3 regions of the Lactivibrio alcoholicus genome follow, and region 1 is predicted to be linked to each of the others. Evidence: riboswitches for the same ligand, from Rfam matches in the RefSeq annotation. Region 1 holds a riboswitch; each other region holds the start of a gene.
The links. A riboswitch is a leader RNA that binds a small molecule or an ion and turns the genes downstream of it on or off. The one in region 1 is predicted to bind cobalamin.
Positions count from the first base shown of each region.

Region 2: it holds a riboswitch for cobalamin, as region 1 does, so the genes downstream of both, ACZ5IU_RS12565 (TonB-dependent receptor plug domain-containing protein) here and ACZ5IU_RS05540 (sirohydrochlorin cobaltochelatase) in region 1, are expected to answer to the same signal.
Region 3: it holds a riboswitch for cobalamin, as region 1 does, so the genes downstream of both, ACZ5IU_RS10920 (methylmalonyl-CoA mutase family protein) here and ACZ5IU_RS05540 (sirohydrochlorin cobaltochelatase) in region 1, are expected to answer to the same signal.

Region 1 covers NZ_AP042471.1:1,162,856-1,165,115, forward strand. The annotation lists gene ACZ5IU_RS05530 (MerR family transcriptional regulator) at 1-323, opposite strand, end outside; gene ACZ5IU_RS05535 (histidine phosphatase family protein) at 498-1,100, shown strand; cobalamin riboswitch at 1,151-1,314, shown strand; gene ACZ5IU_RS05540 (sirohydrochlorin cobaltochelatase) at 1,491-2,260, shown strand, end outside.
Region 2 covers NZ_AP042471.1:2,753,010-2,755,269, reverse strand. The annotation lists gene ACZ5IU_RS12570 (ABC transporter substrate-binding protein) at 1-787, opposite strand, end outside; cobalamin riboswitch at 855-1,015, shown strand; gene ACZ5IU_RS12565 (TonB-dependent receptor plug domain-containing protein) at 1,135-2,260, shown strand, end outside.
Region 3 covers NZ_AP042471.1:2,375,709-2,377,968, reverse strand. The annotation lists gene ACZ5IU_RS10920 (methylmalonyl-CoA mutase family protein) at 1-963, opposite strand, end outside; cobalamin riboswitch at 1,114-1,275, opposite strand; gene ACZ5IU_RS10915 (dihydrolipoyl dehydrogenase family protein) at 1,492-2,260, opposite strand, start outside.

The DNA of each region.
Region 1 (2,260 bases):
TTTCGCAGGAATTCGAGAGAGGAGCGCAGGCGGTCCATCCGGTCGCTGAGCCGCCGTTCCTGAAGCGCGAGCATGTCGCGCAGGACGGCGCGGTTCCGTTCGGCCAGAAAGCGGCGGATGTCGTCGATCGGCATCTCGAGCTCCCGGAGAACGCGGACGCGCTCGACCTCCAGGATCTGCGACGTGCCGTAGTAGCGGTACCCTGTCGTCTGGTCCACGAGGGCGGGGCTGATGAGCCCGACCTCGTCGTAGTACCGCAGGGTTTTGGCCGAGAGCCTGCAGAGCGTCGAAAAGCGTCCGATGGGGATCAGGTGGTCCGTCATGCGCGTCGCCTCCCGTTTTCGTGCGATGGATCGAGAATAGACCTTCCCGCGGGGGGAGAGTCAAGAAAGGATTTTCGTCGTCCCGCTTCCGCGATAGAGAGAATACCGCCCGTCGGGCATTGGGTACAATACCGGAGGTGAGAGAGATTTTTCCGGTGTGAAGGAGGGACAGAGATGGAAACGACGCTCTACCTCGTACGTCACGGACGGCCGGAGCTTCCGGACGGCGAGATGCGTTTCGTCGGAAGCACGGATCTTCCCCTTTCGCGTGAAGGCAGGGAGCAGGCCGCCGCCCTCAGGACGGCATTCATGCCGATTCCTCTCGTTCGCGTCTGCCACAGCGGGATGTTGCGCGCATCCGAGACGGCCGCCGTCATAGCCGATGGCCGGGACATCCTGCGGACCGAAGTCCCGGAGCTCCGGGAGCTTTCGTTCGGGGAGTGGGAGATGCGCACGCTTGCGGACGTAGCGGCGCGGGATCCTCGGGAGTTTGCAGCCCGGGAACGGAACTTCGCGCGTTTCGCCCCTCCGGGCGGAGAGAGTTTCCCGGATGCGCAGCGTCGCGCGATGCCCGCGTTCCGCGCCCTCTCCGGCGAAGAGGGATCCATTCTCGTGGTGGCGCATGCCGGGATCTTCAAGACGATCCTCTTCTCGATTCTCGGGATGCCGTGGGAGAATCTTTTTTCCGTGATGCAGGATTATTGCGGCGTTCACGTGATCGAGCGCACCGGCGAGTATCTGACCGTGAGGCGCGTGAATTGGACGCCGCATCTGTGAGATCGCTTGACAGCCGTTCCCCCGGGGCATAGTATCGTGTTCGGAGCGCTTTGGCGCTTCTTCCGCCGAATGTTCGGGAAGTCCGGTGAAAATCCGGCGCGGACCCGCCACTGTAAGCCTGACGAAACCGTCGCACCACCGGAGTCTCGGCTCCGGGAAGGGATGGTGGAGGATGAAGGCGAGCCAGGAGACCGGTTCGGCGAAAAACGGGATGACTCGCGAGGAATCGAGGCCGCCTTCGTTATGCATTGTTTTGGTGAAAGTGCGCGTTCATCGAGAGGGGCCGTTCCGGAGAGAACGGTCCTTTTTTGTCTCCCGAGTCGTTCCGTGGCATCCGGAACGGATCCGGAAAAGGCGTACGCCTTTTATCACGCTACGGGAGGGAAAAGGATGAAGAGGAAGATGTTTGCAGCTGCGTTGTGTCTGTGTCTGTTGTTCGCGTCGGCTTTCGCCGCGGTCGCGGCGGAAAAGGGCAGGGCGAAAGCGAAAGAGGGCATTCTGCTCGTCGCTTTCGGGACGTCGGAACCCGATGCGCGCGGGGCGATCGCGAAGATCGTCGACGGCGTGAAAAAAGCGTTTCCCGAGGCTGATGTCCGCCTCTCGTTCACGTCGAACATCATCCGCCGCAAGGTGCTGAAGGAGGAAGGGATCGCTTTCGATTCCCCGCTGATCGCGCTCGCGAAAATGCAGGACGAGGGGGTTTCTTCGGTGACGGTCCAGTCGCTGCACATCATTCCGGGGGAGGAATACAACCAGCTGGCTTCGGTCGTGCGTTCCCTGAGGGGTATCGAGGGAAAGTACGCCTTTTCGTCGCTGAATCTCGGCGCGCCGCTTCTCGAAACCCATGAGGACTACGAAAAGACCGTGGCGCTGTTGAAAAAGGAGTACGGCGAACTTGCCGGAAACGGAGGCGCCGTGGTCTTCATGGGGCATGGCACGCATCATTCCGCCAATGCCGCCTACGCGCAGATGCAGCTCATGTTCGACGATGCGGCCCTTCCGTTCGTGATCGGCACCGTCGAGGGGTACCCCGATCTCGACACGGTGAAGCGGCGGTTGGCTTCCATGAAACCGTCGAAGGTGACGCTCGTGCCGTTCATGGTCGTCGCCGGAGACCATGCGAAAAACGACATGTCCGCAAAGGACGATCCCGAGTCGTG
Region 2 (2,260 bases), 1.6 Mb from region 1:
AATCGCCGCCCGCATCCCGGATCAGAATGGCGGGCCAGCTCATCCCCCCCGGGACGTACCAGACACCGTTGAAGGAATCGTTCACGAGGACGCCCGGTCTCGCGGACAGCGCGGCCGCGCGGGAGGCAAGCGACTCGTACGAGGTTCTGATACTCCGGTAGAGTTCTTCGGCCTCCCCGGTCCTGCCGAACAGGAGGCCGAAGACGCGGATCCATTCGGCGCGCCCAAGCGGATGTTCCTCCGCAAATTCCGTAACCGACATGACCGAGAGGCCCAACGACTCGAGCCTGCGTATTGTTTCGAGTTCGTCGGGAGTGCTCGCGTACGCGAATACGATTTCCGGGGCCAGGGATAGGATCCGTTCCGGGTCGGGCGCGTTTCCGGGGCCGAGATCCGCGACGACTGCCGCGTCGAGGGCTTTCGTGAAAACGTACGCGCGTCCCCCCTGCCCGCGAAGTCCGCGAAGGCCGTCCATCGCCTCGAGGAACGGAATGAGTGTCGTGGACATGTTGCAGTACGTTCTCACGGGAACGCGAATCACGCGCCCGGACGGGATATCGGGAGGAAGCGGAACATCCCGCGAAACGAGGATATAGACGTTCTCCTCGGAAGCGCCAGGAATCGGATTGCGGACCCGAAGCCGCGTCCACGAGCCGCCCTTTTCGATCCCGACGTTCCGGGCTTTCGCAAGCGGTACGGCACGACATTCTGTACGTGCCGCCTCCGGAAGACAGACAGTGAGAGAGAATACACACGCCAGCAAGAAGATGATCCTTTTCCGGTTCATGCGGTCTCCTTCGGTATGCATCCGTCGGATTGACGGGGCGTCGGTAAAACGGATAGAATACGAAAAGAATATCATACGCGTGTCCGGTGCTCGGGAATCCAGTGAAACGCTGGAGCGGCCCCGCCACTGTATCCGGGACGAATCCGCATAACGTCACCGACTTCGGTCGGGAAGGCGCGGAGGAGGCGGAACGGAAGCCAGGAGACCGGCCGGACATGGGAGTCTGTACTGCGCGCGAGGGCGCGACGGCAGCGTGGAACCCGTTGTATATGGGATGTCCATATAGAGGGGGGGAGCCTGTTGCATGCAGGCTTCCCCCCTGTCATTTTCCAGGGAGGGAGTTTCATATGAACCAGCGTCTGTCTTTTTTCACGTTCGCGGCGTTCCTGTCCGTATTCGCCGCATGTCCCGCACTTTCTGCGGCCCCGGGCGTCGTGTCGCTCCCCGAAGTCGTCGTCACGGGAAGCAGGATCGCGGGGTCGATCGACGAGATCGCGAGTCCGGTCTACGTCATCACGAGCGCCGATATCGCGGCTACGGGCGCGCGAACTGTCGCCGACATCCTCGTCTCGCGGGTTCCGGGAATCAACCAGTCGAACCGGATGGGGTGGGCGCAGGACGCAGAGGTGACGGTGCGGGGGCTCACGACCCAGATGCTCGTTCTCGTCGACGGTATTCCCTTCTACCGCTCTTCGCACATCGCGGGTGGAGCGGCGATCGACCTCCACTCAATATCCGCCGAAAGCGTCGAACGCATCGAAGTCGTCAAGGGGGCCTCCTCCGCGATGTACGGTTCCCTCGCGGCCGCAGGGGTCATCAACGTCATCACGCAAAAGGGAGACTCGCGCGGCGGCCGCGTCACCATCGAGGCGGGGCCCGACGGTCTCAGACGGTACGCGGCGACCGCCGCCGCATCGAACGACCTGTTCCGCCTCAACGCCTACGCGGAAAGGACCGAGGAGGGACGCCGCCGGATCTACAGGACAACCGACGAGGGCGGCAAACTCTACTATTCGGACAGTTACGAGGGCGACGCCGGCGGCATCACGATTTCGCGAGGAGCGTGGTCCTTCAGGGCCGAGGCCGGAAGCTACACGAACATCTTCGAGGACGCGTCTTCGCCGACCTACACCCCTCCCTACACCGCAGTCGTCAACAAAGAGGAAAAGACGTACTCGCGCTATGCCCTCTCCTACTCGGGCGAACGCATTCACGCGCTGCTCGGGTACGATACCCAGAAACGGGAATACCCTCATATCGCCGGATGCTCGTATGACGACCGGAGCCTGACGACCGACATCTACGCTCCGTTCATGATAGGCCGGGCCCGTGCCGTCGGAGGTCTTTTCTACAGAAAGGAGTGGACGACCTTCCGCGAAGAGCTCGCCGAGAACGAAAAGGACCATTCGCGCAGCAACGTCGCTCCCTACCTCGAGGTGTCGCTTCCCGCGGGGGACATCCTCGTCAACGCGG
Region 3 (2,260 bases), 1.2 Mb from region 1:
CTCCGCGATTTGCGACCACACCATCCGGACGGCCCGGAGCTTTGCGATTTCCATGAAGAAGTTCGCGCCGAGCGAAAAAGAAAACCGCATCTGCGAGGCGACCGAATCGGCGTCGATTCCGCGAAGACGCATAGCGTCGAGATACGAAACGGCGGTCGCCATCGCACAGGCGATTTCCTGCGCGGCGTTCGCCCCGCCGTCGTGATACACGTCTCCCCGGACGAAAATCGTCCGCATCCGGGGCATGTTCGTCCGCGTCCACTGGATCGTCAGCGCCATCTCGTCGTAGAGCTGGCCGAGCGGACAGTCGAGCATTCCTTCGCGCGCGAGAACGCCGAGCGGATCGGCCCCGACGCATCCGCCGAACTCCGCGACAGACCGGAGGGCGCCCTGCGCCCGGGTCCGTGCGACGAGGAGAGCGAGCAGCGGCGCGGCCGACGCTCCCGCGAAGATATGGAGCGGCGTGCTCGCGAGGTCGATGTCCCGGAACGTCTCGTCGATATCCCGAAGCGTCGCGAGCGACAACCCCCGGGACGATTCCGCGCCCGGTTCCGCCTCGTCCCTGCACCGGAGCGTCGCGCCGTCGAGCGCGACATGGATCGCGTCGCTTCCCCTCGCGAGTTCCTGCCGGAGCTGCTCGTTCGCCTGCCAGGGCAGAGCGGCGTCGCACGCCTGCGCGACGGCCCACGGAGCCGCCAAGTATCCGGCGGGCTCCGTCCCCCGGAGGAAATCGGGAGAACCGGGATGCGTCCGCGGGTGCGTCAGATCCTTCGTATGTTCCGCCGTGTACAGCGGTTCGAGCGTGATTCCTTCGTATGTCTTCGTCAGCAGCCGTTTTTCGAACGGCGCCCCCTTGAGCGCGTCCTCCGCCTCCCGTCGCCACTCGACGTACGACGTCGGTGCGAATTCCGCGAATGAAACGGAGTCGTATTCTCGCGCCGGTGTTTCCATCCCTGTCTCCATGCGATATTTCCCCTCCCTCGTCGAATTCCTCCCCGTGCGGGGACAAAAAAAACCGCCGCGGGTCGCGCGGCGGCACACACACCGAAATCCACAAATGGGGAGACATACTTCCACACCATCCGGGGACAGCGTCCGCCCGCGCAGACCTGACCTGAACACCGTCCGCGGACCGGTCTCCTGACTTCCGTTCATCCTACTTCCGCGTCTTCCCGACATCTTCCTCGGTGACCCTGCGGTTTCGTCCCGGTTACAGTGGCGGGGCCGTTCCGGATTCACACCGGATTCCCGAACATCTGCGGACTGCTGTTTCTCGTGTCCGTATCCTACCCTTCCGGTTCGGGAAACGTCAAGCGCGGGAAACGGGACGCATACCCTGGTTCAGGACAGCTGCAGATACGCCGTAATGCGATAAAAAAACCGCCGCCAGGGCGAAATTCACTCGCACCGGGCGGCGGTGACAGTGTCCGACTCAGTCGCTTGGGGGGCAGACGCGAATCGTCACTGCAAGCTTGGCGCACAATCGCGCCGTCATCGCGATTTTTCGAGTTCTTCGAGCGTCCTGAAGAGCGCATCCTTGAAGCATTCGCTCAATGTCGGGTGCGGATGCACCGTGTAGGCCACATCCCGGACCGACATTCCGTATCGTACCGCCAGAGCCGCTTCCGAAATCATCGAAGCCGCCTCGGGCCCCATCATGTGGACGCCGAGCAGCTTTCCGTCGCGAGCGGCGACGACCTTCACGAACCCGTCCGTCTTGCCCATGGCGAGAGCCATTCCGTTCCCGAGGAAGTACGATCGGGCGGAGACAAACTGGAGATTCTGCGACGCGGCCTGTTCCTCCGAAAGGCCGACGGCCGCGATTTCCGGATCCGAGAAGACGCACCACGGAACCGAGTCGGGTGGGATCGAAACGCTGCGTCCCTGCATCGCCTCCACTGCCGCAAGCGCGTGATACTCCGCGAGATGAGCGAGCATCATGCCTCCGGTCACGTCCCCGATCGCCCAGACGCCTTCGATGTTCGTCCGCATGGATGCGTCCACGGCGATGCCCTTTCGCGGGTCGAACCGGACCCCGGTGTTTTCGAGTCCGTAGCCGTCGAGAATCGGGACCATGCTCGACGCGAGAATGACGCGGTCGCAGACCGCTTCTTCGCGGCCGTTCTTCGTCGAGCCCGAGATCCGCAGCAACGGCCCTTCCGCCGTGATCGTCTCCGGGTGGAAGAAGTCGACCATCCGGATCTTGCGTTTTTTGAACCCCTGAACGAGCTTTTTCTTGATATCGCCGTCCGCCCGTCGC